DNA from 4 places in the Desemzia sp. FAM 23989 genome. Region 1 is predicted to be linked to each of the others. Evidence: predicted binding sites of a transcription regulator. Region 1 holds the regulator's gene; each other region holds the start of a gene.
The links. The regulator Rex, encoded in region 1, represses fermentation and respiration genes when NADH is low (regulators of the CRP and FNR family bind a similar motif). The targets are predictions, from matches to a motif close to TTGTGAANTANTTCACAA.
Positions count from the first base shown of each region.

Region 1 (8,774 bases):
CCTTGATGAAGAATTGAGATTGAACATCAAGAGTAAAACCGTCTTGATGAAGAAAGAGGCTTGAACATCAAGGTTAAAACCGCCTTGATGAAGAATTGAGATTGAACATCAAGGTTAAAACCGCCTTGATGAAGAATTGAGATTGAACATCAAGAGTAAAACCGTCTTGATGAAGAAAGAGGCTTGAACATCAAGGTTAAAACCGCCTTGATGAGGAATTGAGATTGAACATAAAAAGTAAGATTGGCTGGTTTGAGTCCGGTATTCAACCGAACTCAAACCAGCCAATCAGCTGTATAATAAGAACTCTAACTATTAGGGCACCAAGCCAACCCGAGCTTCTTATTTAAAGGACTTCTTAGATTAATTCTTCAAGAGTTAACGTCGTTTCTTCCCATTCTTCCATGAGTGTTTCATACTGTTCATTCAACAGTTGAAGTTTATCATTGATTTCTTGGACTTTTAAATGATCTTCATAGACTTCTGGTTTGGTCAATTCAGTTTCTAAATTTTCGATACTAGGCTCCAATTCAGAAGTTTCCTGTTCAATGGCTTCGATTCGACGGGTCAGCTGTCGAACCAATTTTTGATTTTCTTTATTGATTTCACGTTTTTTTGAAAGGGCGGTAGAAGCGGAATCTTTCCCAGAACTGTTTTCCGTTCCCTGTGCTTCTTCATCTGCAAGTCGTTTCAATTCTTCTTGCTCAGCTTTTTTTTCTAGGTAGTAATCATAATCGCCTAAGTAAGCTGTGCTCCCTTCTGCAGACAGTTCAATTACTTTAGACGCAATCCGATTGATGAAATAGCGGTCATGAGAAACAAAAAGCAGTGTGCCGTCGAAATCGATCAACGCATTTTCAAGTACTTCTTTACTATCTATGTCTAAATGATTTGTAGGTTCATCCAGAATTAAGAAGTTGTCTTGATTCATAGACAATTTAGCTAATGCCAAACGAGCTTTTTCTCCACCGCTTAAAGAGGTGACGGCTTTTTCAACATCTTCTCCGGAAAATAAAAAGCTGCCTAAAATAGATCGGATATCTTTTTCGGGAGTAGTAGGGTGTTCATCCCAAAGTTCGGCCAATACAGATTTAGAAGAATGCAATTCAGCTTGTTCTTGATCGTAATAGCCAACTTCCACATTTGTTCCGTATCGCTTTTCACCTTTCATAAGAGGGAGTTCTTCGAGTAAGGATTTCAGCAGTGTGGATTTTCCCACACCATTTGGTCCGACTAAAGCTATAGCATCGTATTTTCGGATATCCATATTGATCGGTTCAGATAAAATCGTTTGGTCATATCCGATAGCTCCGTTTTCTAATGACATCACGACATTTCCGCTTTCTTTGGCAGGGTGGAAACTGAATGTAGCTGATTTTTCTTCGCCTTGAGGTTTATCTAAACGGTCTATTTTTTCCAATTGTTTCCGACGGCTCTGAGCACGTTTGGTAGTAGAAGCGCGGACTAAGTTGCGGTTTACAAAATCTTCTAACTTGGCAATTTCTTTTTGCTGTTTCTCAAATTCTTTCCATTCTTTTTCAAGTTGTGCAGCTTTCAAGTCTAAATATTTACTATAATTTCCTTTATAATGGTGCATTTTTTGACGGCTTAAGTCATAGACTTCATTAACTACTTTATCTAAGAAATAACGGTCATGAGAAACGATCAGCAACGCACCAGTATAAGTTTGCAGGTAGTTCTCTAACCAGTTTAATGTTTCGATATCCAAATGGTTGGTAGGCTCATCTAAAATCAATAAGTCTTTTTTTTGCAACAATAATTTCGCTAAAGCTAAACGCGTTTTTTGGCCACCTGAGAGTTGATTGATGGATTTAGCATAATCCTCTTCAAAAAAGCGGAAACCATGTAAAACAGAGCGGATCTCTGCTTCATAACCATAACCATTTTGCTCTCGAAAATCGTGCTGCATTTGATCATACTGTTTTAAGGTTTCATGATAGAGTTCCTCATCGGCTAATAAAGAAGGATCCCCTAACATTTCTTCGGTATGACGCATTTTCTTTTCTAATTGGATCACATGTTGGAAAACTTCCAACATTTCATCCCAAATGGATTGAGTAGAGTCAAGGCCAGTATTTTGTGCTAAGTAGCCGATAGTCACTTGTTTTCCTTTTGAAATTTGTCCAGCATCCGGAGGTTCAATATCTGCGATGATTTTTAACAGAGTTGATTTGCCGGCACCGTTTCGTCCCACAAGGGCAATACGTGAATTTTCTTGTACTTCTAAATAAATATTCTCAAACAATACATCTGCACCAAAATAACGTGCAACGTGTTGAGCTTGTAATAGAATCATTTTGTTGTCCTCATTTCTTATCTCTGCTCTTTCACTTAGTTTAGCATATTCTGTCTTTAAGTGGGAGAGTGTCTGGAAGGCTGGACTAACAAAAAGAAAGCCGGTTCACAATGTTCTTTGTGAATTTTGTATGGATAAGAAAATAAGCGAAAAAAAATATTGAAATGACCGTTTAAAAAAGCTGGTAATTTAAGAAGAAGATGTTATAATCTTATTATGTGAAACTCGACAATTTGTGAAACAAATAATTTGTTAACGAATATTGTGAATTTTGAATAAAAGAAAGTGAGTGAAGTGAACGATGGGTTCAACGAATACAATACCCAAAGCAACGGCAAAGAGATTACCGATTTATTATAGATATTTACGGTATTTGCATGAAGATGGAAAAGAACGTGTGTCATCAACTGAATTAAGTGAAGCTGTGAAAGTAGATAGCGCTACGATTCGACGCGATTTTTCATATTTCGGAGCTCTAGGAAAAAGAGGTTATGGTTACGATGTTGAAACGCTGATGCATTTTTTCAGTAAAACATTGAAACAAGACCGACTAACGAACGTGGCATTAATTGGTGTGGGTAACTTAGGACATGCTTTATTAAATTACAATTTCCATCAAGGGAACAACATGCGCATCAGTGCTGCCTTTGATATCAACAAGGATATTGTAGGAACGATTCAATCTGGAGTACCGGTTTATCCAATGGAAGACATGGTACAACAGTTGAAAATGCAACAAATCGATGTAGTTATGCTGACTGTACCTACTTCAGCAGCTCAAGATGCTGCAAATAATCTCGTTGAAGCTGGCGTTAAAGGAATACTGAACTTTACACCGATTCGTATTTCCGTACCAGAAGAAGTTCGAGTACAAAACGTGGATTTAGCGAATGAATTGCAGACTCTTATCTATTTTATCGATCACTATAAAGCAGACTCAGACAGTGATGATACTTTATTGCTATTAGATTAAAAAAAGCAACAAACCTATTTACGGTTTGTTGCCTTTTTTTAGTTTGAGATAGATTTGTAAAATCTTCGTAGCTCTTACCACATCTCGTGTGGCAAACAATACAAAAATGATAGAGAAGAATCCCCAACCAAATTCACCAACGTAGTCAATTGCAAACCAGATAAAAATAGCTGCAAGAACATAATTGAAAACAATTTGAATAATAAAATCTCTTTTTTTCATGAACGTTAAAAGTTCCTTTCTACTATAAACACTATTAGTATAGCCATAAGTTAGCTACTGTAACGGTAGCATTCATTAAAGCGTGAGCAATAATTGGAGCAGCAATCGATTTTGTTTTCCAGTACAAATAGCAGAAAACAAATCCCATAATCGAATAAAGCAAGTAATGACCATCAAAGTGAATAAAGGCAAATATCAATGAACTGATCACAGCAGCACCGATTCCTCCAGTAATGTCATAAAGATAACCAAAGATAGCTTTCCTAAATACAAACTCTTCCATAATAGGACCAAAGATAGCTACTAGAATCAAGAAAATAGGGTATTTATTCACAGTGAAAACGAGCTCTGCAGTGTTTTGTGACCCTAAAGGTGTATTGAGCAAGAATGTTTCGATAAATACAGCTAAGTATTGACCAACAAAAGCTAAAAACATTCCTCCTACTCCCCAAAAAACAATCGATTTTTTAGAATTGCTGGGCGTTTTCTCTAGACTATTATCAAATGTAGACCGATGATTAACGATAAACATTAGGATAGCTCCAATCACGAAACCGGCGATAGTACCATAAATGCTGGCGTCTGCTACAGCTTTAGCTGGTACAAAAAACAACACTATCACTGGGAAAAATTGAGCTATAATATAGATGAGAATGATTTTTGCATATGGAGACTTAATTAAATTCTTCATGTGTTTAAAACCTTCTTTAAGTAATTATTTACAGTTGCACTAAAAAAGAACAAGACTATATAAAGTGAGCAATGCACCTTTGTAATGGTACTGCATTTGGACGTAAAACAGTTTTAAAAAAAGATGTTCAATAAACAGTATAACATAAGTCTCATACCACTAAAGCAATTTTTGCTTTCTTCTTGAAGTATTTCTTTCTTAAATAAAAGGGCACTCTTTTTCTTTTTCAAGAGTAAAAAATACTTGCAAAATTTTTACAGTTTGATATGATGAAGAAGTGATTTAGCACTCTTTTAGAGTGAGTGCTAACAAAGAAAAACTATAATTGGAGGGATTTACGTGTTAAGACCTTTAGGAGATCGTGTCATCATTAAAGTCACAAAAGAAGAAGAAACAACAGCAAGTGGTATCGTTTTGGCTGGTACAGCAAAAGAAAAACCACAAACTGGTGAAGTAGTTGCTGTTGGTGCTGGGCGTATACTCGATAACGGAACAAAAGCTGAGCTTTCAGTTGTCGTTGGAAATACAGTATTTTTCGAAAAATACGCTGGTTCTGAAGTGAAGTATGATGGTACTGAATATTTAGTGATCAAAGAGAGCGATATCATCGCAATCGTAGACTAAACGTAAATAAAGACATGTACACGAATAAAAATCAATCTGATGAGGTGAAAGAAAATGACTAAAGATATTAAATTTTCTGAAGACGCACGTGCTGCATTATTACGTGGAGTAGATAAATTAGCAGATACTGTTAAAGTAACACTTGGACCCAAAGGAAGAAATGTAGTTTTAGACAAATCTTACGGTTCGCCATTAATCACTAATGATGGAGTGACGATCGCAAAAGAAATCGAATTAGAAGACCGCTTTGAAAACATGGGAGCTCAATTAGTTTCTGAAGTAGCTTCAAAAACCAATGATACAGCTGGTGATGGTACAACTACTGCCACTGTTTTAACCCAAGCGATTGTTCGCGAAGGAATGAAAAATGTTACTGCAGGCGCAAACCCGGTAGGGATTCGAGCTGGAATTGAATTAGCCACTAAAGTAGCTGTTAAGGAATTATTAGCTGTTTCTCGTAAAGTGGAAACAAAAGAATCCATTTCACAAATCGCTTCTATCTCTTCAGGAGATCCAGAAATCGGTGCTTTATTAGCAGACGCTATGGAAAAAGTGGGCAACGATGGTGTTATCACGATCGAAGAATCTAAAGGAATCGAAACTGAACTAGATGTTGTAGAAGGTATGCAATTTGATCGTGGATACTTGTCACAATATATGGTTACAGATAACGATAAAATGGAAGCTAACTTAGAAAATCCATACATTTTGATTACCGATAAAAAAATCTCAAACATTCAAGATATTCTTCCATTATTGGAACAAATCTTGCAACAAGGTCGTCCGTTGTTGATTATTGCTGAAGATATTGATGGCGAAGCATTGCCTACATTAGTCTTGAACAAATTACGCGGTACCTTCAATGTTGCAGCTGTTAAAGCTCCTGGATTTGGGGATCGTCGTAAAGCGATGTTAGAAGACATTGCTATTTTAACTGGTGGTACTGTAATCACAGAAGACCTAGGTCTTGAATTGAAAGATACTACAGTAGAACAATTAGGACATGCAAGTAAAGTGGCTGTTACTAAAGATGCGACAACTATTGTAGAAGGCGCTGGTTCAACAGATACGATCAGCCAACGTGTAGCATTATTGAGAGCTCAAGCAGAAGAAACAACTTCTGAATTTGACAAAGAAAAATTACAAGAACGTATTGCAAAATTAGCTGGTGGAGTTGCCGTTATTCGTGTGGGTGCTGCAACAGAAACTGAATTAAGAGAACGTAAATTACGTATTGAAGATGCTTTGAATGCAGCACGTGCAGCTGTTGAAGAAGGAATCATCGCTGGTGGTGGGACTGCTTATATCAACGTTCAAAGCAAAGTTGCTGAAATTGAAGCTGTAGGCGACGTTGCAACAGGTGTGAAAATCGTTGTTCGTGCGTTAGAAGAGCCAATTCGCCAAATCGCTGCAAATGCAGGAATGGAAGGTTCAGTAATTGTTGAAAAAATGAAAACTGCTGAACCAGGTGTTGGATACAATGCGGCAACAGACGAATGGGTAAACATGATTGAGGCTGGAATTACAGACCCAACTAAAGTGACTCGTTCAGCTCTACAAAATGCTGCAAGTGTAGCGGCATTATTGTTAACGACTGAAGCCGTAGTAGCAGATCATCCAGAACCAGCAGCACCAGCAGCTCCAGGAATGGACCCAAGCATGGGCGGTATGATGTAAGAAAGTTATTTTAAGATTATTGAACAAGGGAGTGAGGCAAAAGCCTCACTCCCTTGTTTTTTTCGATTATTTTCAGTTCTCCACTATTTAACGTTGGTAAGTAAAAATTCATGTCTTTACCAATGTTAGAATATACAAGAATTTTAGTGTTCGTGGTTATCTCTGGATAGTAATCCAAAAAATTTCAAGCAGTATAAAGCACATAGACCAACGATGATATACACAATTTTAGATAAGAGAGTGTCTTGTCCGCCAAATAAAGTAGCTACTAAGTCAAATTCAAAAAGTCCAACCAACAACCAATTCAAACCACCAACGATCAATAAAGCTAAAGCAATACTGTCTAGAGTTTTCATCCGGTATCCCTCCCTGTTTAGTATGACTTTTAAATCACTCTAAAAATAACAGGGATACTGTTGATTGTCCAATGAATTGATTAGAAGAATATCTAACAGTTAAAGGTGTTTTATATTCGATAGGCTAAACGCCTTGTTCCGCGCTCTCAATAATCATTGCGATGCCTATTCCGCCTCCTACGCATAGTGTGGCTAGGCCGCGCTTTTTGTTGTTTTGTTTCATCGCATTTAAAAGTGTGACTAAAATGCGTGAGCCCGAGGCGCCGATTGGGTGTCCTAATGCGATAGCACCGCCATGGATATTGACTTTCTCAGTAGGAAGTTCTAAATCGCGCACCAAAGCAATGCTTTGGGAAGCAAAAGCTTCATTGAATTCATATAAATCGATGTCTTCTTTTGTGAAATTCGTTTTTTCAAATACTTTTTGAACAGCAGTATATGGTGCATAACCCATGATTTCAGGATCGGTTCCCACTTCTGAATACCCTTTGATCGTTGCTAAATAAGGGATGTTTCGTTTTTCAGCTTCAGTTTTAGCCATCAGCAAGATTGCGGCTGCACCGTCGTTAATGCCTGAAGCATTTCCAGCTGTTACGGTTCCCTCTTTTTTAAAAGCCGGACGTAGTTTTTGCAATTTTTCTATGGTTGTTTCTTTGCGAGGATATTCATCGTCTGAGATGAGTTGTGTTTCACGTTTTATTTGGACAGATACTGGAACGATCTCATCCTTGAACCAGTCATTTTCTTGAGCTGTTGCGGTTTTGATTTGTGAATCCAAGGCAAATTGGTCTTGTTCTTTACGGCTCACATGATACCGTTCAGCCACATTTTCAGCTGTGATTCCCATATGCTGCTGATTGAAAGCATCTGTCAGACCATCATGTACCAAGCTGTCGACGGAGTTGGTATCGCCTAATTTGCTGCCAAAACGTTGATTTTTTAATAAATAAGGAGCTTGAGACATATTTTCTGTTCCACCAGCCAACACGACTTTGGCATCTCCAACTTGAATAGCTTGGCTGGCTAAAATAACAGCTTTCAATCCTGAACCGCACACTTCATTTACCGTCATAGCAGGGATAGTATTGGGAATTCCAGAATGAATAGAGATTTGGCGTGCAGGGTTTTGTCCCAAACCTGCCTGTAAGACATTACCAAAAATCACTGAGTCCACATCTTCCGGCTGCAAATGAGAGCGGTGTAAGACTTCTGTAGCAGCCACGGTGCCCAGTTGAACAGCTGAAGTATCTTTAAATTGACCTCCTAAAGACCCGATTGGTGTACGGACTGCACTGACAATTACTACTTCTTCCATAATTGATCTCCTCCAACTAATTTTTATACGATTAAGTATTGATACGTCTATTTTACGATAAACTGAGCCGAATACACTATAAGATTTCCTTAAAACTATCATTTTGCCCAATTTCATAAGTTATTGTTAAATTTCATTTGTCTCAGTTGTGTTTTCAAGAAAGTTGTTTTATCGTTAAAGATGGAGAAGATTCGGAGAGCAATTGATTACGAATAAAAGGGGAGATCAACTTGAATATAGGGATAGATAAAATTGGTTTTTATACACCTCATACATTTATTGATATGGAGAAGTTGGCAGAAGCTCGAGGAGTGGATCCAGCAAAATACACGATTGGTATCGGACAGGAACAAATGGCCGTTTCACCGGTTACTCAAGATTCAGTAACATTAGCTGCAAATGCAGCCTTAAGAATATTAGATAAAGAAAATTTGGAAAAAATCGATTTGGTTATTTTTGGTACAGAATCAGGAGTCGATAGCTCTAAATCAGGAGCTGTTTATGTGCATGATTTGCTGGGCATTCAATCCAGCGCTCGTTCGATTGAAATCAAACAAGCCTGTTATGGAGCTACAGCAGGAATCCAGTTAGCTAAAGGG
Region 1 covers NZ_JBGQQT010000002.1:55,158-63,931, forward strand. The annotation lists gene ACEN36_RS01840 (ABC-F family ATP-binding cassette domain-containing protein) at 359-2,317, opposite strand; gene ACEN36_RS01845 (redox-sensing transcriptional repressor Rex) at 2,619-3,290, shown strand; gene ACEN36_RS01850 (YdiK family protein) at 3,309-3,512, opposite strand; gene ACEN36_RS01855 (CPBP family intramembrane glutamic endopeptidase) at 3,547-4,203, opposite strand; gene groES (co-chaperone GroES) at 4,543-4,827, shown strand; gene groL (chaperonin GroEL) at 4,882-6,504, shown strand; gene ACEN36_RS01870 (DUF378 domain-containing protein) at 6,648-6,860, opposite strand; gene ACEN36_RS01875 (acetyl-CoA C-acetyltransferase) at 6,985-8,175, opposite strand; gene ACEN36_RS01880 (hydroxymethylglutaryl-CoA synthase) at 8,406-8,774, shown strand, end outside.

Region 2 (8,774 bases), on a different contig from region 1:
CCAGCATAGCTTAATGGTTTTGTACTGCGAACTACACCATCCACACGATTAGCGTCTGGAGCAGTAAAAACTTCTTCAGTCGGCATATTTGCCATGAAACGTTCTCCGCGAGCATTTAAGCTTCCAGCACCTTCCCAACGGTGGCCAGCAGGTAATCCAACCGTTAAGTCAGTTCCTGGAGCGGTGTAGTGTAAAGCTGTAAATTGTTGCGCGTTCAATTCTTCAGCTTTTGTTTCTAAAGTCACATCTTTTTCGTTCCAAGTTGCTATAGGATCTTCATCGTAAATATGAACGGCTTTGAAGATAGCATCCCATAAAGCATCTACTTGTTCTTCCGTAGTGTCTAGTTCTGGGAAGACTTTAGCTGCCCATTTAGCGCCTGAAGCTGCAGCAACGACCCAGCTCACTTTGTTGGCTTGAGTAGCTTTACGTTGTTCGATCATGGCTTTACCAGCTGCAGATTGATAAGCAGCGATTTTTTCTGCATCAATTCCTGCTAGAGCATCTGGGTCAGAAGAGCGAACGCTGATACGGCTAGCCCCTTTAGCAATGTGGTCTAAAGACTCATCGATTTTGTATTGCGGGATATCTGTCAGACGTTCCACTGGTGTGTTCATCGTGACTTCACGGTTTACCACGTCATCTGCCCATTTGACAATGACTTCTGTAGCTCCTAAAGCATAAGCTTCTTTTGTAATCATACGAGCAAGTGAAGCTTGGTCTACATCAATAGATAAAACGACTGTATGCCCCTTTGATACATTTACTCCCGATTCTACAATCGCACGAGCATATTTTTGTAAGTTTTCTTCGAAATTTGGTAATACCATATTTTTATTCCTCCTGATTTTATTTCATGTTCGTTGATATTCATACTGCACTTTCATATCATAGCATACGCAAATAACAAAACACAATTTGCTAACAAAAAAATTTCAACAGATTACAATGTTGTAACGAATGCGTGTTTGAAAGTCTTTCCGGTATTTTAGTGGAACACACTATGTTATAATACGAATAGAGAAAGGTTGACTTTCTAAAGAAAAACTTTCGTTATATTGGGAAGCAACTTGTTTTTATAGATGTACAAGTGATACAATAAACCTTGTGCTTTTGTGGCATTCATAAGTAGTTGAAAATGAAAATTTAAAAGAGATTATTGGTAGATTTCTTGATCGCTTTAGAAAGAATAATGGACTTTAGTTTTTTAAGTTGAAAAGCTATTGATTTGTAGACTGCTTTCTCTATCGTTTAAGAACTTTTTTTCATAGGTATTATAACCAGAAGGTAATACTGCATCCGGAACTATAACTGTTTCGTAAGAGTTTAAAGAATTTAGAGGTGAAAGATATGGCAAGAAAAAAGACCATTATGAAGTCCAGCATTCTGGATACAGCTTATGAAGTTGTCAGAACTGAGGGGTTTGATGGATTTACTGCACGCAATATTGCAAAAGAAATGAACTGTTCTACGCAACCGATTTACTTGGAATTCAAAAATATGGATGACTTGAAAAAAGAATTATTGGTAAGAATAAAAGCTCATTTGACGGAAACGATTTATGTCCAAGAAAGAATAGAAAAACCTGTTCTTAATGATGCTTTGAATTATCTGTACTTTGCAAAAGAAGAGTCTGTATTTTTTAAGGCGCTGTATTTGGAAAATCGCTTAGATGCTGAGCAAATTTTTGCTATTTCTCATGACGTGGTGTTAGATTCATTTGAAAATGATGAAAAAACTAAGGAATTGTCCAAAAGCGAAAAAGAAAAATTCTTCAGCTTATTTTGGGCTAGTGTGCATGGACTAGCATCTCTAATTGCTCAAGAATTGATTCCTTTTAATGAAGAAGAATTAATCGGTTATTTAAAACAATCCTTTAAAGGTTGCTTAAAAGTAATCTAAATAAAAAACCTCAACGTTTTTGACGTTGAGGTTTTTTTATTGAGCATTTACTTTTTCGACTAGAGCTTTGGCAAAGGCGTTTAACTTTTCGATATCTGCTTCTTCGGGATCTAAATCAACTTTGACACTTTCGGCACCCTGAACTGCTCCAGCTGCCTTAAGTTGTTCTGTAAAATCATCGACTGATTGACAAAATTTTTCATAAAAGGTATCTCCAGAACCGAAAGTCCCAAAAATTTTCCCCGTTAAATTTACATCAGCTAATTCCTCATAAAAGTCCACGATTTCATCGGGCAAATTCGCATCCGTTCCGTAAGTATAAGTAGCAACCAGACACAAGTCTACATCCAAAAAATCTTCGGGATCAGCTTGCATACTTTCTTCTACCTGAACCTCTACACCTAGTTCTTGTAATGTTTCCTCAACAATATCGACACATTGAGCGGTATTCCCCGTTAAACTCGCATAAACAATCATAGCACTGGTCACGTTTTTTTCATTCCTTTACGGTTAGATTCTCAAAATAGTATACCAAATTTTGAGGAGCAGTACCAATCAGAAAGAACACAAGGAACTCAATGACAAATGAGGTTTAATCGGCATAACGCGTTTTCCCATTGTTCAACCATGAATAGTTTAGGCCCATTATTAAACCACCACCAACATAATTTCCTAATGTCGCAAAAAAGATATTTGTTACAACAGCAGCAATTGTCATTCCCGGAACATTTCCACCGCTGGCAAAAAATGCCAGAGAGAAAGAAGAAAAGTTGGCAATAACGTGTTCAAAACCGAGAAAAGCAAAAATAAAGATCAGAAATACAATAGCTAATACTTTTCCTGCATCATCTTTCATTCGCATAGTAACAAAGAAAGCTATATTCACGACCATATTTGCAAATATCCCCTCAACAAATATTTGTAAGGGTGCTTTAGCCAATTTGCCTGAAACAGCAGTGATTAAGTAGTGGTCTATGGCAACATCATGGAAGACACCTGTATAAGATAAGGCCCAGCTAATCATAATAGCTCCAACAGCATTAAAAAGAATGCAAGTACCCAAAATACTCAATGCTTTTTTCCAAGGAAGAACTTTTCGATGTACAGCAGTTGTCATATACATCATATTAGAAGTACCCAATTCAGCATTCAAATAAATGATCATGACTAATGACCAAGTGAACATAAAAGCATACCCGAATTTACCCCATCCTGGTGTTAAATGTTCAATAGAATTTCCCATACCGACTGCGATCCCAGTACCCAACGTTAAGTAAAAACACGCTAACATGGCTCGCATAATATAACGACCGATGCTCTTATCAAACAAGTCTGCTTTTTTTAAGATGCATTTTTCGATGTCGCCCATCATACCAGTTGAAAAACCTTCTACTATATTTTTACTTTGCCCTACAGATGCTTCAGCTACCTTTTCTTCCACTTATTTTCATCTCCAATTTAATCAAATGATTTAATTCACAATGTTTATCATACACTATTTTAAATTAAAAAGAAATTCTTTGATTATAGATAATGTTTGAAATGTGAATTATTTTAGAATAACTTTGAATAAGAAGAAAAGACCTTAAAAAACTAACATAACAGAGAAGGCTTCCACTGCATTTGTTTCGGCTTTTTTATTGTGAATTCCTTTACTAATACACATTTCCCAAAAAATTAAGAGAGTATGATTCTTATGCGCAAGACTAGATTTTGATTAAATCGTTGAACATCAAGGAGGGAAGCTCCATGATGAAGATTAGCGTTTGAACATCAAGGTTGAAAGCTCCATGATGAATGATAGTGAGGGACAAAGACTTGTGTTAAAATAAAAAAGATTGATAAGAGAGAACAGGGGGAAAGAGTGTGTTCAATTTTGAAGCTATTAAATCATTTACAGAAACAGACCGCGTTATTTATGATTACATCCTGCAGCATAAGGAAGAGATTTATTACATGCGTATTCGCGATTTGGCGGAAGCAGCTCATGTTTCTCCAGCATCCGTAGTTCGTTTGCTGAAAAAAAGCGGGTATGAAAGTTTTGCAGAGTTTAAGTCAGAAGTTCGCCGTCAGACGAAACAAAATCAGCAACAACCAGTATTTGATACAAAAGAAATTGTAGATGAATTTTTTAACCGAACACTAACCAAAGATTACAATCAGCAGTTAGACAAGGCCGTTGAACTAATACATAAATCCGGATTGGTCATTTTTTTCGGTATTGGGACATCCGGAATTCTAGCAGAATATGGTTCTCGACAATTTATTAATTTAGGGAAACGAACCTTTTTCGTAAAAGATCCATTTTACCCCATAAAAAACGCCAGTGAAGATTTTACAGAATCAGCTGCTATCATTTTATCGGTCTCAGGAGAAACGGAACAAGTTCTTGAACAAATGGAAGCCTTAAAAGAACAAGGCAGTAAGATTATCAGCATTACCAATACTTCGGGAAATACATTAGCTAAAAATTCGGATGTGAATTTAGCTTATCATCTCACGCCGGAATTGGTGGGAAAAGAAGTGAATATTACTTCTCAAGTGCCCGTTACTTTTCTACTAGAGACTTTAGCACGAAAAAATTACACGAAGCGTAAACGAAAAGAATGAAACGTATTGTTTCAATATTGAAATATATTTCAAAAAACTGAAACCGGATTCTTTTTGTGAAAAGGTTATTGTGTTATGTAAAAAAACGGTTACAATAAAAAGTGTAAGAAAAGAAAAAGAGGTGAGGAAATGGAACACAAACAGTTGACGCCTTTTCCGGAAAACTTTCTGTGGGGATCGGCTTCGGCTGCCTATCAAGTAGAAGGTGCGATGGAAGAAGACGGAAAAGGACTTTCTGTCTGGGATGAATTTGTTAAGATTCCCGGCAAAACATTTAAAGGAACCACTGGGGAGGTGGCAGTAGATCATTATCATCGTTACAAGGAAGACGTACGATTGATGGCAGAACAAGGGTTGAAAGCTTACCGTTTTTCGGTAGCTTGGAGTCGTGTGATTCCAGATGGAGATGGGGAAATAAATGAAGAGGGGATTCAATTTTATGAAAATTTGATTGATGAACTGTTGGCACACAATATTGAACCAATCGTTACACTATACCATTGGGATATCCCACAAGCTTTACAAGATAAATACAAGGGCTGGGAATCTCGTCAAGTAATTGCAGATTTTACTCGTTATGCAACGATCTTATTTAAACGCTTTAATGGAAAAGTAAACTACTGGGTGACGTTAAATGAGCAAAATGTGTTTACATCGCATGGTTATATGATGGGAAGCCATCCGCCAGATGTAAAAGATCCCAAACGCTTTTATGAAGCCAATCACATTGCAAACTTAGCGAATGCTTCTGTCATTCAGGCTTTCCGTGAATTAGGGATTTCTGGGAAAATTGGTCCGAGTTTTGCTTATGGTCCAACGTATGCACTAGATTCTAGACCAGAAAACCAATTGGCAGCGGACAATAACGAAACGTTCAATGCCCATTTCTGGATGGACATTTATGTATTTGGGAAATATCCTAAACTAGCGTTGAAATGGTTAGAAGAAAATAACTGGGCACCTACAATCGAAACTGGGGACTATGAAATGTTGGCAAGTGGCAAGCCAGACTTTATGGGCTTAAACTATTACCGCAGCTCCACAGTTGAATTCAATCCTTTAGATGGTGTTGGCGAAGGAAAAATGAATACTACCGGAGAAAAAGGGTCTACTGAAGAAGGTGGGATTCCAGGATTGTACAAAGGAACGGATAATCCTTATGTAGAAAAAACCAACTGGGATTGGGACATTGATCCGACTGGTTTACGCATTGCTATGCGCCGTATCGACAGTCGTTATGACTTGCCGATATTAATTACGGAAAATGGACTGGGTGAATACGATACATTAGAAGAAGACGGTTCGATTAACGATACATATCGAATTGATTATTTAAAAGCCCACGTCAAAGCCATTCAAGAAACGATTTCTGATGGAGTAGATGTATTAGGGTACTGTACATGGAGTTACACAGATTTGTTGAGCTGGCTGAACGGTTACCAAAAACGGTATGGTTTCGTTTATGTAGACCGTGAAGAAAACGATGAAAAAGAACTCAAACGATACAAAAAAGATAGTTATTTTTGGTATAAAGAGGTTATTGATGCGAATGGATTAACAGATTAAAACATGCTCAAAACAATTTGATTTATTGGAGGAAACCAAATGGGGTTTATGGATAAATTTGAAGGCGTTTTAGAGAAGACTTTAGTGCCTTTATCAATCAAGTTAAACAGTCAACGCCATATTGGAGCGATCCGAGATGCATTTATTTTAGCTTTTCCATTAACAATGGCAGGTTCATTGATTTTACTATTAAATTTTGCGGTCTTATCACCAGATGGCTTTATCGCATCTCTGCTAAATTTAGACAGTATTTTTCCTAATTTAGCAGAAGCACAAAATATTTTTGCACCGGTTGTTCGAGGAACCAATGACGTATTGTCTATTTTCATCGTCTTTATGATTGCTCGGAACTTAACTGAAACATATAAACAAGATTCATTGTTAGGTGGATTAACAGCTATCGCTACATTCTTTATCTTGTATCCGCCTTATCAAAATGTGGAAGGCGCAAATTACTTAACAACTCAATTCATCGGTGCACAAGGGTTGTTTGTAGCGATGATTGTTGGATTACTGGTTGGTGAAATTTTTAGTCGTCTTTCATTGAACAAACGATTGAAAATTAAAATGCCAGAGCAAGTTCCGCCGGCTGTTGCTCGTTCTTTCTCAGTGTTGATTCCGATTATTTTGATTTTAATGCTCTTCTCTATTGTAAATTACGTTGTGGCACTATTTTTCCCAGATGGAATTAATGAATTGATTTACTCATTGATTCAAGCACCATTAACAAATATCGGAGGAAACGTTTTTGCCGTTATTATTTTGGCACTTGTTTCCAACTTGTTATGGGTATTGGGAATTCATGGTCCTAACACCATTGCAGCTATCCGTGATCCTATCTTCTCACCAATGGGAATTGAAAATTTAAATTACATTGCTGAAAAAGGAACGACTTGGGGTGTTCCTTACCCAATCAACTGGGGTTCTATGAATGATGGTTTTGGTAATTATGGTGGTAGCGGGATGACACTTGGTTTGTTGATTGCTATTTTCTTAGTGTCAAAACGAAAAGACTACCGTAATATTGCTAAATTATCCATTGCTCCAGGTTTGTTTAACATCAATGAGCCCGTTGTATTTGGACTTCCAATTGTGTTGAATCCAATTATGATCATTCCTTTTGTATTCACACCAATCATCAATATTTTAATCGGGTATTTCTTTACAGTTAGTGAAATTATACCGCCTATTGGTTACTCGGTCCCATGGACGACGCCAGGACCATTGATTCCGTTCTTGGGTACCGGAGGAAGTTGGGGAGCATTAGGCGTGGGGCTCTTGTGTCTAGGAGTTTCCGTTCTGACTTACATGCCGTTTGTTATGGCAACAAATAGAGCAGCTGTAAAAATGGAAGAAATGGATAACGCACAAGACACTACAAGCGCAAACGCTTAAAATTTGAAAAACTATCTGCCTCTGATTTATGGAGGCGGATAGTTTTTTGACGAAAAAGGAGATAAAATGATGAATACAGTTTGCTTCGACATCGGCGGAACGTATATCAAGTATGCCTTAGTGTCAAATATTGGAGAGATCTTGCAGCAAGATAAAGTAGAGACCCCTTATCAAAAAGATGCGTTCCAACAAGAGATAGCAGCGATCGTAAACCAATTTGCTCTCGATTATGAAGTGAATGCAGTCGCCATCAGTATGCCAGGGTACATCAATCCTGAAACGGGATACGCTGAAAGAGCGGGGGCTTTAGTTTATTTGGATCACATGAATTTGATCGAGTTACTGAGTGAAAAAATCACGCTGCCGATTTATATCGAAAATGATGCTAACTGTGCAGCTTTAGCTGAGCGGTATTCAGGAAGTGCTCAAGGGATTGATAACTTTATCGTCATGACCATTGGCACCGGAATCGGAACAGCTTTGTTTTTAAACGGAAGTCTCTTTCGGGGAGCCAGTTTTAAAGCTGGTGAATATGGCCATTCCCGAATCAACTATCAACAGCAGCCGCATGCTACCATGCACGATATATTTTCTACTCGCGTTCTCGTCAAACGGTATAAGCAGCTTCTAGGCATAAGCAGTACGGAACACGTAACAGGTGAAGCTGTTTTTGAAGCTGCTCGAAAAAACCCAGCAGTGGAAGCACTTTTAACTGAATGGGTACAGTGGATATGTGTGGGAATCTATAATTTAGCTTGCACTTTAAATCCTGATAAACTATTAATTGGCGGCGGTGTTAGTGCCAACCCTGAACTAATTCCAAGGATTCAAGCACAAATGAAACACGTTGATGAGCGTTGGGTGACTGATTTTAATGTTCCAATTGAACCATGCCGCTATTTGAACGATGCTGGAATCTTAGGAGCCTATTATTTTGCTGCACAGCAACAAACAATCAAACCAGTAGAGGAGAAATAAGATGGCTATTTTAACCGGATCTTTTCAATCAAAGGAATTAATCAGAAAAGTCAGCTTCACTGCCATTATTCCTACAACCACTCGTTCAATTTATGAACCTGAGAATGCTGAATCTGACAATAAAGATGAGCCTTTAAAAACGGTGTATTTATTGCATGGATGGGACGGAAATCATGAAGACTGGCTGCACAACACACGAATCGCCGAACTGGCGATAAAATACCACATCGCTATCTTTATGCCAGATGGACAGAATAGTTTCTATGTGGACCAGCCGAATGGAGATCATTTTGGAAAATTTATCGGAGAAGAATTTGTTCATG
Region 2 covers NZ_JBGQQT010000015.1:30,875-39,648, forward strand. The annotation lists gene ACEN36_RS09175 (aminopeptidase) at 1-830, opposite strand, end outside; gene ACEN36_RS09180 (TetR/AcrR family transcriptional regulator) at 1,351-1,902, shown strand; gene ACEN36_RS09185 (flavodoxin) at 1,939-2,391, opposite strand; gene ACEN36_RS09190 (formate/nitrite transporter family protein) at 2,495-3,343, opposite strand; gene ACEN36_RS09195 (MurR/RpiR family transcriptional regulator) at 3,769-4,512, shown strand; gene ACEN36_RS09200 (glycoside hydrolase family 1 protein) at 4,642-6,078, shown strand; gene ACEN36_RS09205 (PTS sugar transporter subunit IIC) at 6,127-7,473, shown strand; gene ACEN36_RS09210 (ROK family protein) at 7,543-8,451, shown strand; gene ACEN36_RS09215 (alpha/beta hydrolase) at 8,453-8,774, shown strand, end outside.
Region 2: ACEN36_RS09190 (formate/nitrite transporter family protein) is a predicted target of Rex. The motif match lies at 3,543-3,560, and genes of this name have one in related genera.

Region 3 (8,774 bases), on a different contig from region 1:
TTTTTGTAAAACGTTCAACAGAGGTGAAGATAAATGAAAAAGCAGCTAAAGATGGTTCGTCGGTGGGATATTATGATTGTATTAGCTTTGATGGTGGCGTCTTTCCTTCCGCTGGTTTTTTTTACGTATGTGCAAGCTCAGACTGGAGATGCTGAATTGAAAGCAGTGATCAGCGCAGACGGAAAAATCGTTAAAGAGTTTATTTTAACGGATGATGGCCAGACCGAAGAATATGTCTATACAGATGACCATGGGCATAAAAACACCGTGATTCGTGATGGATTGAAAATTTATATGTCAGATGCAAGTTGTAATGATCAATTATGTGTTCGAAAAGGCGCAATAAATACATTTGGCGAGACGATTGTTTGTTTGCCGAATCATTTATTAGTTGAAATAGAACCCAGTCAGTCTGATGTTGAAATTGAAAATGAGCTGGACATTATTTCCTGAAATAAGCACTTTAAAAATAGAGGAGAACTGGTATGAAGATTCACCCAATGTGGAAAGACTATCCTTCGATACAAACTGAATTAAAAGCATGTATTTCTTTAATCGAACAAAACATCACTATTAAAAATAAAGATGTGCAACAAAAAATCGTTCAATTGCTTTCTTCCGGCGGTAAAACATTACGTCCTGCGTTTAGCTTAATGTTTTCACAGTATAAAAGCGAAACGGATCAGGAAAAAGCTCGAGCGATTGCAGCTGCTGTTGAAGTGCTGCATTTAGCAACTTTGGTGCACGATGACGTCATTGATGAATCTGATTTGCGTCGCGGGCAAGAGACGATTAATACGCAATATGACAATCGAGTAGCAGTATACACCGGCGATTACTTATTTACTGTCTGTTTTCGTCTGCTCACAGATTATGCAGCGGATGCTTCGGCGCTGCAATTAGATAAAAACGGCATGGAAAGCATCTTGGTTGGCGAACTGAACCAAATGAATATGAAGTACAATTCTAATATGACTATGCGCAATTATTTGAAACAAATACAAGGCAAGACAGCACAATTGTTTGCGCTGAGTTGTTATGCTGGGGCCTATGAAAAGGGCTCAGAAAAAATGGCCAATTCAGCTTATCAAATCGGCAATAATATAGGTATGGCTTTTCAAATTATTGATGATGTACTGGATTACACGCAAGATACTGTGATTGCAGGGAAACCGATGATGAGCGATTTGAAAAATGGTATTTATACCGCTCCTCTTTTATTTGCCATGCAAGAAAATCGGGAAGTATTCGAGCCTTATATTTTAAAAAAAGATCAGATCACAGAAGAAGAGATCAAAGAAGTATACAAGTTGGTGCAGTTGTATAAAGGTGAAGAACGCGCGAAAGAATTAGCCAATAAATATACTAAAAAAGCGTTAAAACGAATCAAACGACTGCCTGAAAATTCAATAAAAAGCACTCTATTGACCATTACTGAGCAAATGTTGTCTCGTGATATGTAAAAAAGAAACCTTATAAAATAAGGTTTCTTTTTTTAAAAGTGAAATGTTCATAAATTTTTCAGATAGTTAATGAAAAAATTATTAAATTGTGTGAAATAGATTGATTTGTTTTGCTGTCAATGCTACTATAAGTACGTAATAAAGAAAAGAAATATTTGTGAATACTTACACAAATAGAAGTGCATATACTAAAAAAGGGTGGGTATAAAATGAAAAAATTATTCTCAGTATCAACGTTAACTTTAGCTTCAGCTTTGGTATTAGCTGCATGCGGCAGTTCTGAAGAAGCAACAGAGTCATCTGAATCAGCAGCTTCAGAAGGCGGATTACAAGATGGAACATATACTTTAGTAGAGAAAAACTTGGATGAAAATGGCTGGAAAACAGACTTCTCTATTACTGTAAAAGGCGGAGAAATTACTGAATCAAATTATGAGAACGTAAATGAAGCTGGCGATAAAAAATCTGAAGACGAAGCTTATCAAGAAAGAATGTCAGAAGTTTCCGGCGTCGGTCCAGTAGAGTACTTCCCGCAATTAAATGAACAATTAGTTGAAACTCAAGATCCAGCAGCAGTTGAAGTAGTAACTGGAGCTACACACTCATCAGAATCTTTCAAAGAGTATGCGCAACAATTAGTAGACGCTGCTGAAGAAGGCAATACGGATACCATTGAAATCGATAATTAATAGTTTCTATTCTCATTAATTGATTTATAATAACAGGTAGGGGCAATGTATTTTGTTCCTGCCTGTTTTTGTATGAATTACGAGAAGTTAGGAGAAATAAAATGAAAAAAATATATCAACATAAAAAAATCTTAAGTGGACTAATGATGGGAGCTTTTTTTCTTTTACTGGCCGGCTGCGGCTCGAAAGAAGAGCAAGCCTTGCTCACCACGCCCTATGAACAAACAGAATTTCTAATGGGTACTTATGTAACATTGCGTGTGTATGATGAAGGGAAAGAGGAAGTTCTGGAAAATGCTTTTGCCCGAGTCGAGAAATTAGCGGATAAGGTAACTGTTAATGAACCTGGCTCAGAAATCGACAAAGTCAACGAAGCTGCGGGAGACGAAGCTGTCAAACTTTCAGATGATGTGTATCCTTTAATCGAAACTGCTGCAAAATACAGTGAAGTTTCTAATGGCGGATTTGATTATACTGTAGGACCTATAACAGATTTATGGAGAATCGGCTTTGATGATGCTAGAAAACCGGAGCAAGCTGAAATCGATGCAGCATTGCCGCTAGTGGATTACAGCAAAGTTGAGTTAGATGCAGAAAATCAAACCATCTTTTTAACCCAATCAGGAATGGCTTTAGATTTAGGAGCGATTGCTAAAGGCTATATTGCAGATGAGATCAAGGTATTATTCGAAGAATCAGGGGTCACCACGGCTATTATCGATTTAGGTGGAAATGTAGTCGTTATGGGAGGTTCGCCTACCAGAGAAGGAGAAGCTTGGAATATCGGGATACAAGATCCTTTATCTGAACGAGGAGAAACCGTTGGAAAGACCAAGCAAAAAGATCGGTCAATCGTTACTTCTGGAATCTATGAACGTTATCTTGAAGTGGATGGGGAAATTTATCATCATTTGATGAATCCTGAGACTGGTTACCCTTTTGATAATGAAATTGCTGGCGTGTCGATTATTTCCAATCGTTCTGTTGATGGGGATGCTCTTTCAACAGTTGTATTTGGATTAGGGTTAGAAGATGGATTGGAATACGTGAACAATCGAGATGATATAGAAGCTGTTTTTATTACCAAAGAAAAAGAAATTTATACGTCAGATGGGTTGATGGATAACTTTGAATTGACTAATGAGGAATACACTTGGGTGAATAAATAAGTTTAAGCTGGAGTGCATCAAAAAAACCTTTAAAGGAAGTGTATGAATGAGTGTACCTGTTTTTTTAGAATTGGTTGAGATAAAAACCAAATTAGCTAGTTTATTTCCTTTTACATTAGGTGTTTTATTTTCTTTGTATTATTTCTCGGAGCTGAATGGAGTAAACACCTTGCTGTTTTTTCTTGCAATGGTGGTTTTTGATATGGCCACTACTGCAATCAACAATACGATGGACTATGTCAAAGCAAAAAACATGGACTACAAAGACCAGGAAAATATTTTAGGAAAAGCTGGGTTGTCAATGAAGCAAGTAACCTATTTGATTGTGGCAATGGTAACTTTTTCTGCTGTCATTGGTCTGTTATTGGTTTATCGAACGAACCTTTTGCTGCTGGTCATAGGTGCTATTTGTTTTGCGGTAGGAATATTATATACTTTTGGACCATTCCCGATCTCTAGAATGCCTTTAGGTGAAGTGATGTCTGGTTTGACAATGGGATTTGGTATTTTCTTTATTGCCGTTTTTATCAATGTTCCTTCTACCTTTATCACAGCCTTGACAATAGAATGGCCTAATTTCGCGCTGACAGGAAGCATCCAAAATGTAGCAGCCATCTTTTTAGCTTCTCTGCCGTTAGTGTTTACGATTGCCAACATTATGTTGTCCAATAACATTTGCGATTACGAGACAGACATTACCAACCATCGCTATACATTAACTTTTTATATTGGCAAACCAATTGCTGTGCGTTTATACCGTTGGTTGTACTATGGGGCTTTTGCTGCCAGCACATTAGCCGTTTTACTAGGAGTCAACTCTGTTTTTATGTTAGGTATCTGGATCATTTTCCCTATTGTTCAAAAAAATATTCATGTTTTTACCAATAAGCAAGATAAAGCCACTACATTTGGCTTAGCCATAAAAAATCTAATTGTTTACCACGGGATGCAAATTATTCTATACAGTTTAGCCATTATTTTTCAATGATGAAACAGGGCGGCAGTTGATTTAAAAACTAAAATATTCTGGAAGAAGGCTAGTAGAAATGGGTTTTAGCACATTATGTTACCATGAATTCCGTAAACGAGAAGAAATTACTGAACAAGGACCGTCTCCGATCAAAGTGACGCAAGATTATGATGATGCACTGCCGCGTGAACTCTTTACCTATGTAGAAGACTTTGAAGCGCAAATGAACTACTTAAAAGCGGAGCAGTATCATGTCTTGACGTTAGAAGAAGTTCGGGCTTATTTGAACGGAGCAGAGATTCGGGAAAAATCGGTTTTACTGACAGCGGATGATACTTATCAATCGTTTAAAAAGTACGCTTATCCGATCTTGAAAAAATTGGATTTTCCTGTTGTTTCATTTGTAGTGTTAGGTTGGTTGAGCGAGCAGGAAGAACCATTTCTGGCTAGTCGTTCTGTGTCTATGAGCAAGGAGGAGCTGGAAGCTATGAAAGGTCTAGTGACAACAGCCAATCACACTACTCTGCTGCATCAACGATTTGCGGACGGCAGCTCCGCAATCCAAACGGTTACTGACGAAGCATTGAAAGCAGATTTGGCGACATGTGGAACTTATGTAGAAGAGCCTGATGTTTTTGCCTATCCTTTTGGAATCTACAATGAACGAGATCTTTTACGCTTAACAGCAATAGGGATGAACTTGGCATTTACTTGCAAGTCAGGTAAAAATACGCAAGATACGCCGCCGTTAGAGTTGCACCGTGATGTGGTTCCGCTGGGTATCTCATTAGAAGAATTTAAAGCAATCGTTTCATAAAAACAATGGCCTGAAAAGTCCTGTGTCGGAACTTTTCAGGCTGTTGTTTTGTGATTTATTGGAGTATCGGTCTGTATAAGGAACTTTATTTAGTTCACCCTTAATCACACGACTGTCGACTGGGGTACTGTCTTTTGGAACAACAAAAACCCCTTCTACTTTTTAAGTAAAAGGGGAGAAAAGGGCTTGGGTTGGTGTTATGCTTTAATGGTTACTGGCTCTCTGCGAATAACTTCTTGTGTTTCGATATCAAAGAAGTGTCCTTTGTTCATGTCGAAAGCTAATTCAATCATTTCGCCAGGATTGTGGAAGTCGCGTGCATCTACTTTAGCTATGAATTCTGTATTGCCGACTTTTGAATACAGCATAGTTTCAGCACCCAATAGTTCTGATACTACAACTTCAGAATTAACGACAGTATTTGGAGAAGAATCGATAGCGATTTGTTCGCTGTGGATGTCTTCAGGACGAATACCGAAAATCAGTTTTTTGCCATCATAACCACGTTCTTTTAACAAACTCAACTTGCCGGCTGGAACTTCGATTTGTAAATCTGTTCCATTAGAAATCGTATTGTCTTCCAATGTTACTTCAAATAAGTTCATGGCTGGAGAACCGATAAATCCGGCAACAAAAACGTTATTTGGTGTATCGTAAACTTCTTTTGGAGAACCGATTTGTTGGATGAATCCGTCTTTCATGATAACGATACGATCTGCCATTGTCATCGCTTCCGTTTGGTCATGGGTTACGTAAATAGTTGTTGTTTCTAAGCGGCGGTGCAATTTAGCAATCTCTGCACGCATTGCTACACGCAATTTCGCATCTAAGTTGGATAAAGGCTCATCCATTAAGAAGACTTTTGCGTCACGAACGATTGCACGTCCTAAAGCTACACGTTGGCGTTGTCCACCAGAAAGAGCTGCTGGTTTACGTTTCAAGTATTCTGTTAAGCCTAGGATATCAGCGGCTTCTTCTACACGGCGTTTGATTTCTTCTTTTTTGTATTTGCGTAATTTCAATCCAAAGGCCATGTTATCGTATACAGTCATGTGAGGATATAGGGCGTAATTTTGGAAAACCATTGCGATATCCCGGTCTTTTGGAGCTACATCGTTCATCAACGTGTCGCCGATCCATAATTCGCCTTCAGTGATTTCTTCTAATCCAGCAACCATCCGTAAAGTTGTGGATTTCCCACAACCTGATGGGCCAACAAACACAATAAACTCGCGGTCTTTAATATCTAAATTAAAATCTGTTACAGAATAAGTATCATTATTGTCGTAACGTTTATGAATTTGTTTTAAAGCTAATTCTACCATATGATTCGTCCCCTTTGAGTAATTGTTTAGTTGATAGTACCAGTATATTGTAAACGCTATCTTTTTAAAATGTTGAACTGCACAAAAATCAAAAGATTTATTTGTGCAGATTGCTCAGAGCAGAAAAATTGCTGATTCTAAACAATTTTCTCCAAGAGTTCTTTTTCTTATGCTAAACTAGTAAAATGAAAACCGCAAAACAAAAGCTTTTTTTATAAAGAAAGGGACTGACAAATGAACAAAGTAAGAGGTTTTGAAATTGTATCAAGTTACGAAGGAAAAGAGATCACATTGCCAGAGAGAGCTACACAGCAAGCAGCAGGCTATGACTTTCAAGCAGCAGAAGATATTGTAGTGCCCACTATTTGGAATGTGTTATTAAAAAATCAAGCTTTACAGCAAAATGAAACTTCTGGTTTACCTGAAGCCAATAAAGAATATCTAGCATCGACACTGGTTCCAACAGGGGTCAAAGCGTATATGCAGGAAGATGAGTACTTGCAATTAGCCAATCGTTCCAGCAACCCGATCAAAAACCAATTGTCTATGCCAAATGGGGTAGGAATCGTGGACGCTGATTATTATGGGAATGAAAAAAATGAAGGGCACATTTATTTTCAATTTATCAACTACGGACTGACAGATTACGTCATCAAAAAAGGAGACCGTATCGGTCAAGGAATCTTTATGCCTTATTTGAAGGCAGACAAAGATACAAATAGCGGCATTCTTCGCACTGGCGGTTTTGGGTCTTCAGGAAAATAACGGTTCAAAAGTGCACAAAAACTTATTTTTCAGTTTCTTGCGTATCATTATTTAACAAGAGACAATAAACTTAACGGTTATTTAAACTTATTGTGCATTCTAGAAGCCCCAGAAGGCTTAAGATGTGGTAAAATAAGAATAGTCATAAAACATCAAAAAGAAAGAGAGGTTCAGCTTTTGGCCAAAAAGAAATCGACTAAATTTGTCTGTCAATCTTGTGGTTATGAATCTCCTAAGTGGATGGGACGTTGTCCAAATTGTGGCAGTTGGAATGAAATGATGGAAGAATTGGAAGTAGACAAAACAGATCGCCGCAGTCGCGTTAGTATGACCGGTGCAACGGCTAAGGCGCAACTCGTCAAAGATGTCACGGTTTCTACCGAAACGCGGGTCAAAACGCAATTAGGCGAATTGAATCGTGTGTTGGGCGGTGGAGTTGTTCCGGGTTCTTTAGTGTTGATCGGGGGAGACCCTGGTATTGGTAAATCTACTTTACTGTTGCAAGTTTCAGCTCAACTCAATATGACAGGCGGAAAAGTCCTTTATGTGACTGGAGAAGAGAGTGCGACGCAAATCAAATTGCGGGCAACTCGCTTAGGCGTTGACGGAGGGAAATTCTATATTTACCCAGAAACCGATATGAGCGCTATTCGGCAGACCATTGAAGAGATCAAACCAGAATATGTAATCATTGATTCGATCCAGACGATGAATCAACCAGATATCACGAGTGCTGCTGGGAGTGTTTCGCAAGTACGTGAAAACACAGCGGAATTAATGAAAATCGCTAAAACAAATAATATTGCTATCTTTATTGTTGGTCATGTGACCAAGGAAGGGGCAATTGCTGGACCGCGTATGTTAGAACACATGGTGGATACAGTGCTGTATTTTGAAGGAGACCGTCACCAATCTTTTAGAATTTTACGAGCTGTAAAAAACCGGTTTGGCTCTACTAATGAAATAGGTATTTTCGAAATGCGGGAAGATGGATTAAAAGAAGTATTAAATCCTTCAGAAATGTTTTTAGAAGAACGTCTGGCGGGAGCAAATGGGTCGTCCGTAGTGGCAGCTATGGAAGGAACACGTCCGATACTTGTAGAAATCCAAGCTTTATTGACTCCTACTGCGTTTGGGAATGCCAGAAGAACTGCCAGCGGGTTAGACCATAATCGAGTCTCATTGATTATGGCAGTATTGGAAAAAAGAGCGAATTTATTGCTGCAAAATCAAGATGCTTATTTGAAAGCAGCGGGTGGCGTAAGATTAGACGAACCGTCTGTCGACTTAGCCATAGCGATCAGTATCGCTTCCAGCTACCAAGAAAAAGGTACACGAGCTACGGATTGCTTTATAGGGGAAATCGGCTTGACTGGCGAGATCAGACGTGTCAGTCAAATTGAACAACGCGTTAAAGAAGCGGCTAAATTAGGATTTGAACGCATTTTTATTCCTAAGAATAATATCGGAGGCTGGACTTTTCCGAAAGACATTGAAGTCATCGGTGTCGCGACCATTAGTGAAGCCGTCAAAAAAGGGATCAAAGGATAAATTTTAAGGAACGTCCAATAGTCAT
Region 3 covers NZ_JBGQQT010000013.1:54,824-63,597, reverse strand. The annotation lists gene ACEN36_RS08715 (NusG domain II-containing protein) at 34-453, shown strand; gene ACEN36_RS08710 (polyprenyl synthetase family protein) at 486-1,463, shown strand; gene ACEN36_RS08705 (FMN-binding protein) at 1,673-2,152, shown strand; gene ACEN36_RS08700 (FAD:protein FMN transferase) at 2,254-3,321, shown strand; gene menA (1,4-dihydroxy-2-naphthoate polyprenyltransferase) at 3,368-4,309, shown strand; gene ACEN36_RS08690 (polysaccharide deacetylase family protein) at 4,368-5,108, shown strand; gene ACEN36_RS08685 (ABC transporter ATP-binding protein) at 5,306-6,433, opposite strand; gene ACEN36_RS08680 (dUTP diphosphatase) at 6,668-7,198, shown strand; gene radA (DNA repair protein RadA) at 7,376-8,749, shown strand.
Region 3: ACEN36_RS08705 (FMN-binding protein) is a predicted target of Rex. The motif match lies at 1,619-1,636, and genes of this name have one in related genera.

Region 4 (5,331 bases), on a different contig from region 1:
ACTTACTAGGAGAAAAACCAGCCAAGATTATTCTTCATAAAGACTCTGACCTTACTTCAGTAGAAGAAGGCGTAAGAAAGTTAATTGAATCCAGAGTTTATAAACTTACTAATTATGACCCGGTAATTGATAATAAAGATGATCGTGGAGAAGTAAAGTCGCTTGCCTATATAGCAGCTAAAGGATTACTTTATTTTGCAGCTCATGATTATAATGCTATCCAACTTGTAGAAAAGGCTGAAGAATGGTCAACTGGACTGGATAATGTACAAGCTATTCAAATGTATGAACTTATATACTATCTTTATACAAAAGGACTAGGAGATAATAAAGCGCTTCGTTTTTTGTATAAATATCAATATTACTTAACAAAACATGAAAAAGAAACAAATCTCGAATGGGGAGAATTTATACGTCATATGAATATGTTCTATCTAAGTTGAAACAATCCAGCAATAAGTTTGAAGAAAATAACTTTTTGTCTCACAAAACAGTCTCCTGTTTTACTTTTATCGTATTGTTTCAGCTTCGCGGACAAATTGAATAAAAGGATTAAATCGATTGAACGATTTAATCCTTTTTTGAATTCTCCAAACCAGCTAGGATATCCATAGCTTTTTTATATTCTAAATTAGGACTTCCATCTAATTTCTTATCTGTGATCTCAAACCCTAACTTTTGGTACAAGCGAATGGCTGCGTGGCTCCAAGTTTGAGTATGGAGATAAATAGGAGAGGTGTCCTCCAGAGTTTGCAGTGTCTTAAGTGTGCGAGTCATCATAGCCTTAGCTAGTCCTTTTCCTTGATAGCCTGGTTTTACTGCAACCCAATGAACAAGCGGGTAGCGATTACCATTAGGAGCTTTTTTCCACCAAGCTGAAGCCGTTCCGACTTTTTCTCCTGACGGATCTGTGATAAATAGCATGCGCTGTTTCAACTCTTCTGTGTAAGGAGCAAACGACTTTTCAAAATAATCCAATGCTTGTATTTTGTCCTCAAATTCTGCGACACTTGTTTCAATAGCGGCCCATTCACGTTCATCGCCTTCTTGGTAAAATGTAAATTGAAAGCCTTCAGGTAAAGCCTGTTCCTTCACTGGAAGCTCGCTCTCTCGAGACATCCAAATTTCTGCATAAGGAATTGATTTATCCAACAAAAAAAGCACCTCTTTCTTTTTTGATAGTTGAGTTAACTGTACCATTTTATGGTTGTAAAGTTAAATGGATTCTTTCTATATCAGGAAGGACTTACTAGCTGCAGGAATGAATCGGTAGTTTTTTGGTTATCCAAAGATGTATCAAAAACAGCTGAAGTTATAGCTTATTTCAAGTTTGGTCTGAAAACGATGAAGTTTAATCCATTGACGGACAAAATAGGCTATTGTGCTATTCCTAATTTCTAGATAAGGAATCTTAGATTTCAGTTGTCCATTTGAAGAGAAGAAGTGCTGGTTTGAATAGGTTCGTGTACATCAATCAACTTAGCTGTTTTGCCGCTAAACTTTCTGTAACAGGGGATCTTTGGCGGCTTTTTTAGTGTCTTTGCTTCTTTGTCGGATTGTCATGGGAGCGGTATTCTACAAGTGTACAAGGCCTTGTAACACCACTTGAAGGATATGACAGAGATGTTGAGAAAATTAGCAGAAGAGAACGAACGGGATTTTTTTGATCAGTATTCGGGGATGGTTCATGGAGCATTGAGACGATTGGGTGTGTGGCATATGCATGCCGATTACGATGACTTTGTGCAGCAAGGTCTATTGAAGTTAGTAGAAGCTTATGAAAATTATCCCAAAGACTTGGAGCAAGAGGAGTGTGTGAAGCAATTTGGCGGATATGCGTATCAAAAAGTGTATTGGCACATGATTGACTTGATGCGGAAACAAAAGCGTCAATGGGAAAGTGAGATGGCTTGGCCAGAAGATTTAGAAGGGAATCAGCCAGATACTCAGGTGTCTATTGAGCAGAACTATCAAGAAATGGATTTACTGAAAAACATGCTGCCGTTGTTAACAGCGACGGAACAAGCTTATTTAGTGGATGCAGTCGTCAATCGGATGTCAGTGACGGAGATTGCTCAAAAACAAGGGGTTAGTCGCAAGACGGTTTATGAATGGAAGAAAAAAGTAGCGGTCAAATTGGCTTGCTTTTTAGAGAATTTGAAAGCATAAAATTAAAAAGGAGAAGCAGCTCATGCCAAGCGACTAGTGGCATGAGCTGCTTCTTATTTTTAGGATTCAGTGGGTGGTTCATTTCTAAAGTCTCTTAGAAAAGCTTCTTTAACTTCGTCGCTATAAGGATTGTCCTCTCCGAAAATTTCTTCCATGGCTTCATTCATGCAGTACATCGCCATATAAATCAGAATCTTTTTTAGGGGATAGTGTTTAAAATGTATCGAATGAGTAGCTAAGTATTTTTCTACAGGGTTTAATCCAGTAGTGTATGACCATTCACTAGCGTAAGGAGAAAGCATCATCAGTTGAGCGACCATTTTGTCTTGCAACAATTTCAGAACTCCAGCCCGTTCGATTTGTTCTCGGTAGCTGTGAGGAGAAATCATCAATTGCAGTTCATGATGGTTTTGGAATTGCACTTGCATATAGTTCCCTTTTTTATGTTCTTCTTCTCCGCAAATGTGGTGCAATCCATACCAGCTAGCAGGTTCTTTAGCAGTTCCTTTCTCGGGAACAAATATTTCAAGACCGGATATAAAAGGACATTTTTGATGAATGCCTACAGTCTTGCCAATGTATTGAACAAATTTATAATCCAACGGCTTTTGATTGAAATAGCGTTCCATGATCGTTTTTGAATCCTCAGTGGACACTAATGGCGGTTCATTTATCTGGAAGACAATTGTGTTATAAGGAGTATCTTTCCTATCTCGAATGTCTTTGACATAGAAAGTGTCGGCGTTGACTAAGATATGCGCTTGTTCCAAACTGGCAGCTAATAGAGTCGGAAGATTAGTGTCAGTAATCAACATAGGCTGAAGCCTTTTTCGAGTAAAGGTGGTTTCGTAATAATAATCTGATTCATTTATTTCATTCGTATGCTGAATAGATTGTTTTGGTAAAAAGCATGCTTGCGATAAATAATAAGCCTTTCTCCAGTTATTGTAATACCCTCGATGCTGATTGTGGTCAAAACCCTCTTCCATTCTTCCAACTCCATTTCATTTCTAATTTGTGATAGACGTAACTATGATTATATTGTAACCGTTATCAATCGTTATTGCATCAATTTTTTTTAAGTTTAACTCATTTTTCTAGTCTGTTTAGAGCAGGTACCTGGTTCAGGGAATGTTCTTTAAGCAGACAGGCCAGTAAGTACCGAAACTGCACGGTAGGTAGCAATAGGTGTACAAAAAAAGAGGACCTAATCAAGCCGTAAAGTAGGGTGACCGAGAAAAATTTGACATCAATTAAACTCTCTTCTCCATTGACATTATAAATCTGTCATGTTAATTTAATCATAATCTAATTTCAGGAATGAGGAACGTATAAATTAAGAAAAAGAGTTGGTTTTTATTGAGCGCAAGTTTGGTGTTGCTTGGAGCTTGCAGTAATGACGGTGGTTCAGAGAGTACAACCGCTGTTCCGGACGAAACAGGCGGTGGCTCTGTAGCGCTTGCAGCGGATCAAACGATTCATTTATCGGTGACCAATGAATTGGCTACAGCTAACCCGTTGTTTATGCAAGATATCCAAACGACAACTGGCGGTAATCAGTTTTACGAAGGATTGTTCCGGCTGGATGAAAAAAATGTGGCTCAGCCAGCACTTGCTGTGGACTATCAAGTTTCCCAAGATGGTCTGACCTATACATTCCAATTACAAGAGGATGCAAAATGGTCCAATGGAGATCCCGTAACCGCGCATGACTTTGTTTATGGGTGGCAGAAGGCAGTCGATCCCGATACAGCCGCTCCTTACGCCTATATGTTTGAACCCGTTGTAAATGCTGCTGAAATTAACCGCGGTGAAATGGAATCGGCTGAATTGGGGATAGAAGCCACTAGTGATACCGAATTGGTCGTGCAGTTGAACGTACCGGTTTCTTACTTGCCGGAAATGTTAACGAACCCGTACTTCTTCCCGTTAAATGAAGCGTTTGTTGAAGAACAAGGAGATGCCTATGGAACTTCCGCTGAGACGACTCTTTCCAATGGCGCATTCGAGCTGACCAATTGGGAAAGTGGCGCGCAATCGTGGTCTTATGTGAAGAATGAAGACTATTGGGATGCAGAGAATGTAACGTTGGAGACCATCAATATGCAAGTTACCAAAGAAACAGGAACGGCTTTAAACTTATATGAATCTGGACAACTGGACAATGTCTTGCTTTCAGGAGAATATGCTCTCCAAATGCAAGGAAGAGAAGACTATTTAACGGAAAATATTGCTAATACCAGTTTCTTACAATTCAATATGGAAAATGAATCGCTTTCCAATTTGAATTTGCGCAAAGCAATCAACGCTGTCATCAATCGAGATGACTTGGTGAACGTTATTCTTGGTAATGGATCTCGTCCTACTACAGCTTTTGTGCCGGATAATTTTGCGGTAGACCCTGAAACCGGGGAAGATTTTACTGCAGGTCAGCCCGATTATGAAGGGTTTGATTTGGACGCTGCTCAAGAATACCTCGATGCTGCCAAACAAGAATTAGGAACCGATACGATTGAGTTTGAATTGACTGGTGATGACGACGAAACGAGCAAAAAAGTCAGTCAGTATATTCACGGGGTAATCCAGAATAACTTAGAAGGTGTTGAAGTTACTATCGTCAATATTCCAAAAAACAACCGCATCACTAAAGGTGGAAGTGGAGATTTTGATGTGATATTAGGCGGCTGGAATGCTATTATTCCCGATCCAGTAAATATGTTGGATCTAGGGCATAGTGAGACGACTTTTAATCATGGTCACTACGCTAATCCAGAGTTTGATGCGTTGTTGGATGCAGCGGAAGGCGAGCACGCGAATGACGAAGTGCTGCGTTTTGAAGATTTACGGGCAGCGGAGACGATTTTTGTCAATGATGTAGCTGTCGCACCACTTTATCATAGTTCGGAAGCCTTTTTATGGGACCCCGCTATTCAAGGAATCGTGCGGCACTCTGTAGGCGCCCGTTATGATTTCAAAGATGCTTATGTAATTCCTACTGAACAATTGGGCTAATTTGAAATGGAGAAAAGTTCAATAGAACTAAACAGCTTTTTTTCCGATTTTTCAGTTGTCCAAAAAAAGAGCGCAAGCGATTGCGATTAATGTTATCTACATTCATCGCAATGACGGATAAGGCAATCGTAGTCAAGGTAGTTTCGCGGA
Region 4 covers NZ_JBGQQT010000023.1:32-5,362, reverse strand. The annotation lists gene ACEN36_RS11175 (hypothetical protein) at 1-443, shown strand, start outside; gene ACEN36_RS11170 (GNAT family N-acetyltransferase) at 571-1,155, opposite strand; gene ACEN36_RS11165 (RNA polymerase sigma factor) at 1,624-2,169, shown strand; gene ACEN36_RS11160 (competence protein ComK) at 2,229-3,158, opposite strand; gene ACEN36_RS11155 (peptide ABC transporter substrate-binding protein) at 3,529-5,181, shown strand; partial or broken gene ACEN36_RS11150 (hypothetical protein) at 5,162-5,331, opposite strand, start outside.
Region 4: ACEN36_RS11160 (competence protein ComK) is a predicted target of Rex. The motif match lies at 3,185-3,202, and genes of this name have one in related genera.